DNA from 2 places in the Rhizobium beringeri genome. Region 1 is predicted to be linked to the other one. Evidence: predicted binding sites of a transcription regulator. Region 1 holds the regulator's gene; the other holds the start of a gene.
The links. Region 1 encodes PhoB, which activates phosphate uptake and scavenging genes when phosphate is short. Its sites were predicted from a motif close to TGTCATNNANCTGTCAT; they were not measured.
Positions count from the first base shown of each region.

Region 2: the regulator PhoB is predicted to act here: its motif matches at 4,436-4,452, upstream of ELH03_RS17825 (esterase-like activity of phytase family protein).

Region 1 is NZ_SILG01000001.1:181,462-187,381, reverse strand. Features, by position in the region: gene ELH03_RS01015 (Hsp33 family molecular chaperone) at 143-1,135, opposite strand; gene argF (ornithine carbamoyltransferase) at 1,226-2,140, opposite strand; gene ELH03_RS01005 (aspartate aminotransferase family protein) at 2,181-3,380, opposite strand; gene ELH03_RS01000 (GcrA family cell cycle regulator) at 3,801-4,334, shown strand; gene phoB (phosphate regulon transcriptional regulator PhoB) at 4,663-5,346, opposite strand; gene phoU (phosphate signaling complex protein PhoU) at 5,479-5,920, opposite strand, start outside.
Region 2 is NZ_SILG01000001.1:3,545,932-3,551,851, forward strand. Features, by position in the region: gene ELH03_RS17795 (mechanosensitive ion channel family protein) at 1-361, opposite strand, end outside; gene ELH03_RS37975 (hypothetical protein) at 252-521, shown strand; gene gnd (phosphogluconate dehydrogenase (NAD(+)-dependent, decarboxylating)) at 624-1,655, opposite strand; gene ELH03_RS17805 (SRPBCC domain-containing protein) at 1,789-2,271, opposite strand; gene ELH03_RS17810 (ArsR/SmtB family transcription factor) at 2,342-2,674, shown strand; partial or broken gene ELH03_RS17815 (helix-turn-helix transcriptional regulator) at 2,751-3,286, shown strand; gene ELH03_RS17820 (NAD-dependent epimerase/dehydratase family protein) at 3,384-4,367, shown strand; gene ELH03_RS17825 (esterase-like activity of phytase family protein) at 4,613-5,920, shown strand, end outside.

The DNA of each region.
Region 1 (5,920 bases):
CTTTCGGGGCGAAGGGGACGTGTCGCGACCTCTCCGTTCCCCACCAACCTTTCGCAGGGCACGTCCCCTCGCCCCGTTTTTACGGGGAGAGGGTTAGGGTGAGGGGCAGCCATTCGCGCCAACCGGACAGCAGTGGTGTCAACTATTCAGCCGGCTGAAGCTCGGCCGGCTCGAAGCGGTAGGTGGTCGAGCAGAATTCGCAGGTGACGGCGATTTCGCCGTTTTCTTGGCTGGCCTCGATCTCTTCGGCCGAAAAACCCTTCAGCACGCCCTTGATCTTGTCGCGCGAGCAGCTGCAGCGATCGAAGACGGCGCGCGGTTCGTAGACGCGGACGCCGCGCTCGTGGAACAGGCGAAACAGCAGCCGTTCGGTGCCGACAAGCGGATCGGTCAGTTCATCGGCGTCGATGGTCTCGACCAGGGAACGGGCTTCGACCCAGGCATCGTCCTCGCCATGCGGGCGGCTGCCGGTGTCGCCGTCGCCGCCGTGGAGATCCGGCTGGCGCATGCGCTCCGGCGCTTCCGGCAGGAACTGGGCGACGAGGCCGCCGGCCCGCCAGCGATGGCGCGGCTTGCCCGCATCGTCGCGATCGAAGAGTTCGGCCGCGGCGAGGCGCACGCGCGTCGGGATCTGCTCCGACTGGCGGAAATAGACGCCGGCAATTTCTTCCAGCGTGGTGCCGTCGAGCGCGACGATGCCCTGGTAAGGCTGGCTGAACTTGCCCTGGTCGATGGTGAAGGCGAGCACGCCCTTGCCGAGCAGTTGCTCCGGCTCGGTTTCACCAGACTCGATCGCCTTGTTGAGCAGCGCCTGATCGAAACGGGCATAGGCGCGGACGTTTTCCGGCGTCGAGAAATCGGCGACGAGAAGATCGACCGGGCCATCGCCCTTGGTCTGCACCGTGAACTTGCCGTCGAACTTCAGCGAGGTGCCGAGCAGCACCGTCAGCACGACGACTTCGGCAAGCAGCCGGGCAACGGGTGCGGGATAATGATGGCGCTCGAGGATCGCATCGAGCATCGGGCCGAGCTGGACGGCGCGGCCGCGCACATCCAGCCCCTCCACCTGGAAGGGGACGACATGGTCATCGCCGGCGAAATCAAACTGGCCGAGGGCGGCTGCAGCTTCTGCCATGGCTTTCACTCCTAGTTTTCAGAGCGATGGGCCAGCGTGCCCTTCGCTCACGCGGTCGCGAGTTTGTGACTCGCGACGTCCGATTATGGTTCAGATCGCGCCCAGGCACCAAGCAAGAATCGACTTCTGCGCATGAAGACGGTTTTCCGCCTCATCGAAGACCACGGATTGCGGACCGTCGATCACTTCGTCCGTCACTTCCTCACCGCGATGGGCGGGCAGGCAGTGCATGAACAATGCATCATTGCCGGCTTTCGCCATCAAGGCCGCATTGACCTGATAAGGCTGGAAGACATTGTGACCCCGGGCCCGATGTTCCTGATTCATGGAGACCCAGGTATCGGTCACCACGCAATCGACGCCGGCGACCGCACGGTCGGCATCATGGCAGAGCATGATTTCGGCGCCCTCATTGCGGGCCCAGTTCAGATAGTGATCCTTGGGCTCGGAGCCAAGGGGTACGGCCATGTTCATGCGGTAGCCGAAACGCGCGGCACCCTCGACCAGCGAATGCAGCACATTGTTGCCGTCGCCGGTCCAGGCGATGGTCTTGCCCTTGATCGGGCCGCGGTGCTCTTCGAAGGTCATGATGTCGGCCATGATCTGGCAGGGATGGGTGTCATCCGTCAGCGCATTGATGACAGGCACGGTCGCATGCTCGGCAAGCTCGACCAGCCGCGAATGTTCGGTGGTGCGGATCATGATCGCATCGACATAACGCGACAGCACCTTGGCGGTGTCGCCGATCGTCTCGGCGCGGCCGAGCTGCATCTCGGTGCCGGACAGGAACAGCGTTTCGCCGCCGAGTTGGCGCATGCCGACGTCGAAGGAGACGCGGGTGCGCGTCGAGGGCTTCTCGAAGATCATCGCCAGCATCTTGCCGGCGAGCGGCTTGTCGCCCGTGCCGGCCTTGAAGGCCTGCTTGCGGGCGAGCGCATCGTTCATGATGGTTCTGAGATCGGCTGATGTGACCGCCGAAAGATCGAGAAAATGTTTAGGAGCCATAGTCTTCTTACCTGTGCTGCGCCCGAAGGCGGCAATCTCTTCAAGCCGTCTTCTTGACCTTGGAGGCGCGAATGCTCTCGGCGGCGCGCTCGATGCGGGCAAGGCCCTCGCGGGCTTCCTCGGCGGTGACCACGAGGGGCGGAAGAAGGCGGATGACATTGTCGCCGGCGGGCACGCCGAGCAGATGCGCGGCGCGGATCGCCTGCAGCAGCTCGGCCGAGGGAACGGCAGCCTTGATGCCGAGCAACAGCCCCTCGCCTCTGATATCTTCGATCACATCGGGGTAGCGATCCTTCAGTGAGGCGAGGCCCTGGCGGAAGACCAGTGCTACATCGCGCACATGCTGGAGGAAGTCATCGGCAAGGATGATGTCGAGCACGGCGCTGCCGACGGCCATGGCGAGCGGATTGCCGCCATAGGTCGAGCCATGCGTGCCGGCCTTCATGCCGGAGGCGGCTTCGGCGGTGGCAAGGCAAGCGCCGAGCGGGAAACCGCCGCCGATGCCCTTGGCGACAGCCATGATGTCGGGGGTCACGCCCGACCATTCATGGGCGAAGAGCTTGCCGGTGCGGCCGACGCCGGTCTGAACCTCGTCGAGGATCAGCAGCAGGTCGTTGTCGTCGCAGAGCTGGCGGAGCGCCTTCATGAATTCGGTGGTGGCAGGACGGACGCCGCCCTCGCCCTGCACCGGCTCGATGAGAATTCCAGCCGTGACATCGGTGATTGCGGCGCGGACCGCTTCGATGTCGCCGAAAGGCACCTGATCGAAACCTGGCGCCTTGGGGCCGAAGCCTTCGAGATATTTCTCCTGGCCGCCGGCGGCGATGGTCGCCAGCGTCCGTCCGTGGAAGGCGCCTTCGAAGGTGATGATATGGAAGCGCTCTGGATGACCCTTGGAAAACTGATAGCGGCGCGCCGTCTTGATCGCGCATTCGAGCGCCTCGGCACCCGAATTGGTGAAGAACACCTTGTCGGCGAAGGTGGCGTCCGTCAGCCGTTTTGCCAGACGCTCCTGGCCGGGGATCTCATAGATGTTCGACAGGTGCCAGACCTTATCGGCCTGTTCCTTCAGCGCGCCCACAACATGCGGATTGCTATGGCCGACGGAGGTGACGGCAACGCCGGCGCCGAAATCGAGATATCGCTCGCCGCTTTCGGTGATCAGCCACACGCCCTCGCCTCGCTCGAACCGCAGCGGGGCACGAGAATAGGTGTCATAAAGCGGCGCGGCTTCAGCCATGGCGCGATCTCCATCAAAGTTGCCGGGCAATGACTCCGGCTAAGGAAACCAGGCCCGAAAAATCAAAAATGCCGCCTTGCGGCGGCGAGGGGCACTATTTCCTTTTCGCGCTGCAATGTCAACAAAACTGCGCCCTTAGCGTATGCAGCAAGGGTGTACAGCGGCAATTTCAGTCTTCAACAGGCATTATTGCAGAAATGCCACGCAGGGGCAGCAAGTTGGGGAAAACTACGAAATCGATTCATCCGGATTCATGCGACTCTTGTCACGGAGTCAGCCTCACACTAGGTTAAAGATCAATTACTAGACTGCATGCGGCGGAACTAGTCACCAAAATTGATCAAGCGTTTCTTGTTTCGGAGCTCCCGGGACAACGGTGAGGGATTCTGCCATCACCAACGCAAAAGGTGGAGACAGGGCATGAACTGGACAGACGAGCGGGTCGAGAAACTCAAGAAACTTTGGGCCGAAGGACTGAGCGCCAGCCAGATCGCTGCGCAGCTTGGCGGAGTCAGCAGAAACGCGGTCATCGGTAAAGTGCACCGGCTGAGCCTGCCGGGCCGCGCCAAGGCCGGCGGCACCAACACCGCGGCACGAACGCCGAAGCGCAATACATCGGCGCCGCGCGCGCCGAACTACACCTCACGGGTCGCCACTCGCACCGTTACCCGCCAGCAGGGCGCGACCATGCTGAAGGAAGAGATCGAGATCGAAACGATCGAGGAAATGGAATACGTGCCGAGAGGCAACGTGGTCGTGCCGATTTCCCGACGCCTCGGCCTGACGGAACTGACCGAACGCACCTGCAAGTGGCCGGTCGGCGATCCCCTGAAGGACGACTTCCATTTCTGCGGCTGCGAATCCCCCGACAATTCGCCCTATTGCAGCTACCACCAGAAGCTCGCCTACCAGCCGGTCAACGAACGCCGCCGGGCAGCAGCGCGGGCCAGCTGAGCGGCGTGACCATCGTTAGAATGCAGAAAACGGGCCGAGCGGCCCGTTTTTTTATGCGATTTTGGTTCGTACCGGTGGCTGCCCCTCATCCGGCTGCCGCTACCACCGGGGTCGAGCCACGGGTCTCGACCCGTCCTTCGGCCCCCTTAACCGGGGCGAAGGGGATATGCCGCGACCTCTCCATTCCCACTCACCTCTCATAGGGCACGGCCCCTCTCCCCGTTTTTACGGGGAGAGGGTTAGGGTGAGGGGCCGCCACTAGAGTGAACGGAATGGCAGTGGACTTGTCCCGAGCATGACGAAAGAGCCGTCGGCCGAGCGGCAGCCCTCAGGCTTCCATCGAATAACCGGCGCCGCGGACGGTGCGGATGACGTCCTGCATGTTGGAAAAATTTAGCGCCTTACGCAGGCGGCCGACATGGACGTCGACGGTGCGCTCGTCGACATAGATGTCGTGGCCCCAGACGCCGTCGAGAAGCTGTGAGCGGGAGAAGACCCGGCCCGGCGACGACATCAGGAATTCCAGCAGGCGGAATTCGGTGGGGCCGAGGCGGACTTCGCGGGTTTTGCGATGGACGCGATGGGTCTCGCGGTCGAGCTCGATGTCACCACATTTCAGGACCGTGGACAGCACCTCGGGACGGGCGCGCCGCAGCATCGCTTTGACGCGGGCAACGAGTTCCGGGGTCGAGAAGGGCTTGACGACATAATCGTCGGCGCCCGTCGACAATCCGCGAACACGCTCGCTCTCTTCGCCGCGCGCCGTCAGCATGATGATCGGCAGGCGCTCGGTTTCCGGCCGCATGCGCAGGCGCCGGCAGAGCTCGATGCCGGAGACGCCGGGCAACATCCAATCGAGGATGAGAAGATCGGGCGTGCGCTCCTGAAGCCGCATTTCGGCTTCGTCGCCACGAAGGATGGTATCGACCTCGAAGCCTTCCGCTTCGAGATTGTAGCGAAGAAGCACGCTGAGGGCTTCCTCGTCTTCAACAACTGCAACTCTCGGGATCATGCGTGTCGGTCTCCTCGCGCATGATCCTTAAATCGGGAGTGATTTAAGCACTGCATCCTGCGCAAAATCAGAATTGGCTGCGACCTCTTGCGCGCCCGGATGGGCGCGCACGCAAGCGGCGGGTGTGGGCGGTTATTCGGTGACCGCGCCGACGGTGTTGGCGCTGTCGTCCTTCGGACGGTCGCCTTCCGGCTGCGCGCCTGTCGTCATGTAAAAGATCGTCTCGGCGATGTTGGTGGCGTGGTCGCCGATGCGCTCGATGTTCTTGGCGCAGAAGAGAAGATGCGTGCAGCTGGTGATGTTGCGCGGATCTTCCATCATGTAAGTCAGGAGCTCGCGAAACAGCGAGGTGTACATCGCGTCGATCTCGTTGTCGCGTTCGCGGATCGCATTCGCCTTGTCGGCGGAACGATTGGTGTAGACATCGAGCACTTCCTTGAGCTGGACGAGCGCCAGCTCGGACAGATGCTCGAGGCCGCGGGCGAGCTTGCGGGGAACGCCGGTGCTTTGGACGGCGATGACGCGCTTGGCGGTGTTCTTGCCGAGGTCGCCAACGCGTTCGAGATCGGCGGCG
Region 2 (5,920 bases), 3.4 Mb from region 1:
GCAGGAAAATCGCCAGAAACTGCGCCACCATGCGCGACCAGCCGGTGGCGGCGATTTCACCGAAGAACAGCGAGGAAGCATGGCCGACCTGCGAGGGCAGCGTCATCGCCGCATCGGAGACCATCGAGACGTGCCGGCGGGCGTGCTGGAGCAGACCTGACAGCACCGACATCTGATCGCTGGCCGCAGAATCGCTCACGGGCGCTGCAGCCATTTGCGTCGACATCCATTGTTTGACCTGAGGAGTCTGCATGAGCTCCATCATCTCACGCACCTCGGCCGGCGGGGTGGCCGCGGCCGGCACTTGCGCTGGCGGCGTCTGGGAAAAGCCAGGCGAAACCGCCGAAAAAAGCGCAAGCAATGCCAGTATGCCGAATATGACGGCCTTCAAGCCCCCTGCCATGCCACGCTCCATGACCGCCTCCAATGAAATGTCGGTCGCTTGTGCAAAGCAGCGCCGACATTTTGCAATGGATACTCGCGACCGTTGCCGCCAGCAAGCAGTAGGAAAACCATACTGATGGCTAGGAAAGGTTAACGTCGCCGCCTCCTCGAAACGAAACGCCGCGCTCGCTATTTCAGGATGACGACTTTGTCGGAACGGTGAGTGAAGTCGCTCGCCTTCAGGGTTTCGTGACCGGTTTTTCCACGTGGCCACCGAAGCCCGCGCGCATCGCCGACAGCACCTTGTTGGCGAATTCGTCATTGTCGCGCGAGGCGAAGCGGCCGTAGAGTGCAGCGCTCAGCACCGGCGTCGGCACGCTTTCGTCGATTGCCGCCATGATCGTCCAGCGGCCTTCGCCGCTGTCCGAGACGCGTCCGGCATATTTCGAAAGTGCGGGATCGGCATGCAGCGCATCGGCCGTGAGATCGAGCAGCCAGGATGTGATGACGCTGCCGCGGCGCCAGACTTCGGCGACATCCTGCAGATTGAAATCATATTGGAAATGTTCCGGATGGGCGAGCGGCGCGGTTTCCGCATCGGCCACGTGCGAGGCGGCGCCGATATTGGCGTGTTTCAGGATATTGATACCTTCGGCATAGGCGGCCATCAGGCCATATTCGATGCCGTTATGCACCATCTTGACGAAATGACCGGCGCCATGTGGACCGCAATGCAGGTAACCCTGCTCCGCAGTGCTGGCCGCAGCCGCTTCGGCACTCCGGTTCGGCGAGGCTTCCGTCTTGCCGACGCCGGGCGCCAGCGTCGCAAAGATCGGGGAAAGGTGCTCGACGATACCCTTCTCGCCGCCGATCATCAGGCAATAACCGCGCTCGAGGCCGAAGACGCCGCCGCTTGTGCCGACATCGACATAGTGGATGCCCTTGGTGATGAGGTCGGCGCCGCGACGAATGTCGTCATGGTAATAAGAGTTTCCGCCGTCAATGACGATATCGCCATTCTCAAGCAGCGGCATCAGGCTCGCCAGCACCTTGTCGACGATCGCCGCCGGCAGCATCAGCCAGATAGCGCGTGGATGGGTGAGCTTCGAGACGAATTCCTGGAGCGAAGTACTGCCGGTCGCACCGAGGCCCGCAAGCTCGGCAACGCTTTCCGGCCTGGCGTCGTAGACGACGCATTCATGACCGCCTCGCATCAAGCGCTGGACCATATAATTGCCCATGCGGCCCAAACCAACCATGCCAAGCTGCATAATGAATCTCCTGGAAACCGAAATGAAGTATCGAATCCGGAAATTAGCACCCGCAGTGTGACAGGCAAGCGAAGTCTCGGTGATATTGACGAATGCGACGATTGTGCCACCGATCCTTGAGACCGACGTCCTGTCAAATGTCCGGCGCGCTGGCCGGCTCACCCTTCATTTCGCTGAGGAACATGCCCTCGCGCAGATTGATGCCATATTCGACGAAAGCCTTCATGCAGCAGAGCATCTGCGTCCAGCCTTCGCAGTTGAGATAGGTGCCGCGCCGGCCGGCATCGTCTTCGCGCCAGCCGGTCTCGGCGATGGTCACCAAGGTGCCGCCGTCTTCCAACGGCTTGAAGTTCATCTCGACCAGCGTCTTGTATCTTGCCTCATCTTCGCCGGTGCCGCCATCCCAGCGCAGCACGATGCGGCTTTCCGGCACCAGTTCGACCACCTCGACCGGCGCATCCTTCCACCAGGTCACCGTCGTGCCCTTCACAAGCGGCGCGCTCGCCCCGCCGATCGTGGTGAAGTAGCTGCTGAGCTTCTTCGGATTGACGACAGCATCGAACACCTCTGCGACGGGACGGCCGATGCGGCCGGAAACGCGGATTCCGAGAGACATGACACTTCTCCTCTTCTCCATTGTGCCTGTTTCCGTTGTGCTTGGCTTCATTATGTTATAAAAACATAACATGTCAAGCGAATCAACCGATGATCCTGTCTTCAAGGCGCTGGCGCATCATCGCCGCCGCGAAATCCTCGACCTGCTCAAGGATGGTGCCCGAACCACAGGGACCCTTTGCGAGATGTTTCCGCAGATGGATCGCTGCACGGTGATGCAGCATCTGAAGGTGCTGGAGGAGGCCGATCTGGTCGTCGCCAGGAAGGAGGGCCGCGAGCGCTGGAACCACCTGAACAGCCTGCCGATCAAGCACATCTATGACCGCTGGATCAGCGCCTATGCCGGCCATGCGCTCTCTATCCTCGACCGGTTGAAAGGCGACCTGGAAGGTCAGCCCGAATAGTGACCCGTCGTCAAACCGCCTTGCCGCCCGGTCCGCTGAAGCCTGATGCTGGCAAAAACGGCACGGGACCAGGCAGATGACAATATCGGGAGCCGGCATACGCCGCATGCGGCTGCTGCGCAGCATGAAGCAGGAACATCTCGCCGAGCTCCTCGGCGTCAACCAGGCGACCGTCTCGCGCTGGGAGCGCAATCAGCTCGCCCTATCACCCGAACAGGCTGTCAAGCTGGAACGGATTTTCGCCTCACCGCGACATGCAGCAGTCGATGCGGCGCTGAAGCGGCTGGTCGAGGATTCTGTCCGGCCGGTGCATCTGATCTGCGACCGCACCCACCGGCTGCTCTCCGCCTCCCGCCCGCGGCAGGCGGAATGGCGGGCGCCGCTCGGCGCCTTTCTCGGCCGCTCTCTGTTCTCCTACGCTTCCGCCGAGATCGCCGTCGCCGAGCACTCGCTGGAGAAGCGCGGCTGGCATGAGGGCAGGCTCTCGTCGCTGACCCTCGATACCGGCGCCAACGGCAATGCGCTGCTGCCGATCGCCGCGGCCGCGTGACCTGGGAAAGGATCATGCTTTCAGATGGCAGCGCCGGCCGCCTCGTCACGACCATCGGCTGAGCCTGCAGCTTTCCTGCATTCCCATGCATAATTTATGCGTTGTCTGGAAACCTTAGTCTTTATAGCGTCCGCCGCCGAACGGTCAGGAGACGATGTGATGACGATACTGGTGACGGGAAGTGCCGGCCATCTCGGCGAGGCGCTGATGCGAACCCTGAGGGCGGAAAGCCGCTGGGTGCGCGGCATCGATATCAAGCCCTCGGCTTTCACCGACATGGTCGGCTCGATCAGTGATCGCGCCTTCGTCCGTCAGGCGATGTCGGGCATCAGCCACGTCATCCATGCCGCGACGCTGCACAAGCCGCATGTAGCGACCCACGGCAATTACGATTTCCTCGACACCAATATCGCCGGCACTCTGCATCTGCTCGAAGAGGCGACCGCCGCAGGCGTCGCAAGCTTCGTCTTCACCAGTACCACCAGCACCTTCGGCGCCGCACTGACGCCGGCCGCCGGCGAACCGGCGGCATGGGTGACCGAGGACGTGCTTCCCGTCGCGAGAAACATCTACGGCGTAACGAAACTCGCCGCCGAAGGCCTGTGCGAACTCTTCGCCCGCAAGTCCGGCCTGCCGGTGGTCATTCTCAGGACGTCGCGTTTCTTTCCCGAAAATGACGACGATCCTGACATTCGCAACGGCTATTCGGCAGAGAATGCCCAGGCCAACGAGCTTCTTCACCGCCGCGTCGATATTAGCGATGTGGTCGACGCCCATCTGCTGGCGCTCGAAAAGGCGCCGGCAATCGGCTTTGGCCGCTACATCGTCTCCGCCACGACGCCGTTTTCGGCAAGTGATCTTGCGGCGATCAGGCACGACGCGCCTCATGTCGTCGAACGACTGTTCCCGGGGGCAGGCGCCCTTTACGCGTCACGCGGCTGGAAAATGTTTCCGGCGCTCGACCGCGTCTATGTCAATGAACGCGCAAGACGGGAACTCAGCTGGCAGCCGCGATATGATTTCCGTTTCATGCTCGATTGCATTCGCGACAACAGGGAGTGGCGAAGTCCCTTGGCACTAAATGTCGGCTCCAAGGGCTACCACGACGAGGTCTTTGCCGAAGGGCCTTATCCGGTCGGATAGAGCCCGAGCTGGAATGCGGACATGCGAAAGCCCGACATCCTCTCCGGCATGGCCTTTTCGTTGAAAAGCGTCATCCAGATATCATGATCCCGTCATAGACCGTCTGCCGGGGATATGGGGCGACGAAATCCAAGGCGTGTTGTGCCATCGGGAAATCGAATCCAGGCCGGGGTGTCATTTGAAGCGGTGTCCAGCCTGCGGGCGGAAGCCGTTTCGAGAGCGCTTTTGACCGAGAGGGTATTTCCATGAAGAATGTCAGACCATACGCATCGCGGCTGTTCGCCGCGGTTCTCGCCGCATCCGCCGCCATTCCGGCCGTCGCAATGGCCGAGAATTCCGCCACCGTCGGTGGCCTCACCTTCGTCAACAAGGGCCTAGTCGGCATCGGGCGTATCCCGGCCAACCAGCGTGACAAATTCGGCGAGACCTTCGGTTCCGGCTCGGGCATGGCACTCGATCCCACCGCCTGGAGCCGCGACGGCGCCAGCTACAAGGGCACACTCTACCTGCTGCCCGACCGCGGTTACAACGCCGTCGGCACCGTCGACTATCGGCCGCGCCTGAACACCATCTCGATAGGCCTGACGCCGACCGCTCTGGGTGCGGCACCCAAAGCCGGCAAGGAACAGTCTGGCGTCGACGCAAAGCTCGTCGATTCCACACTCTTCGTCGATGACAAGGGTGGCGACATGACGGGTCTCGACCCGGAATCTGGCGTCCGCCCCGCTGCCGGTGATTTTCCGCCGCTGCCGCAGGCGACGAACGGCAAGATCGCGCTCGACAATGAAGCCATCATCCGCATGGCCGACGGCACCATGTTCGTCAGCGACGAATACGGCCCTTATATCTATCACTTCTCGGCCGACGGCCACCTGCTGTCTGCCACCCAGCCGCCGAAGGCGCTTCTGCCGACGCGCAAGGGCGCGCTGAGCTTCGCCTCCAACAATCCCGGCCCTGGTGCATCCGCGCCGGACCCGAAGGACCCGGAGACCGGCCGCCAGAACAACCAGGGTCTCGAAGGCATGGCGATGACGCCGGACGGCAAGTTCATCATCGCGGTGCTGCAGTCGGCGGCGCGTCAGGACGGCGGCGATTCCGGCCCGACCCGGCAGAGTACCCGCGCCATGATCTATGACGCCACCGATCCCGATCATCTGAAACTGGTGCACGAATATGTCGTAACGCTGCCGGTCTTCAAGGACGCCAAGGACAAGACGACGATCGCCGCTGAGAGCGAAATCGTCGCCCTGTCCGACAAGACCTTCCTGATGCTCGCCCGCGACAGCGGCAACGGCCAGGGCCTGAAGGGCGACACGTCGCTCTACCGCAAGGTCGGTATCGTCGATGTTTCCACCGCCACCGACGTCGCCGGCAGCGATTTCGATGACGGCAAGCCGATCGCGCCGAAGGGCGTCGTCGATCCCTCGCTGACGCCGGCGACGCTGACGCCTTTCATCGACCTCAACGACAAGGCCGACCTCGCCCGCTTCGGCCTGCACAACGGCGCGCCGAACGACAAGAACAATCTGTCGGAAAAATGGGAAGCCATGGGG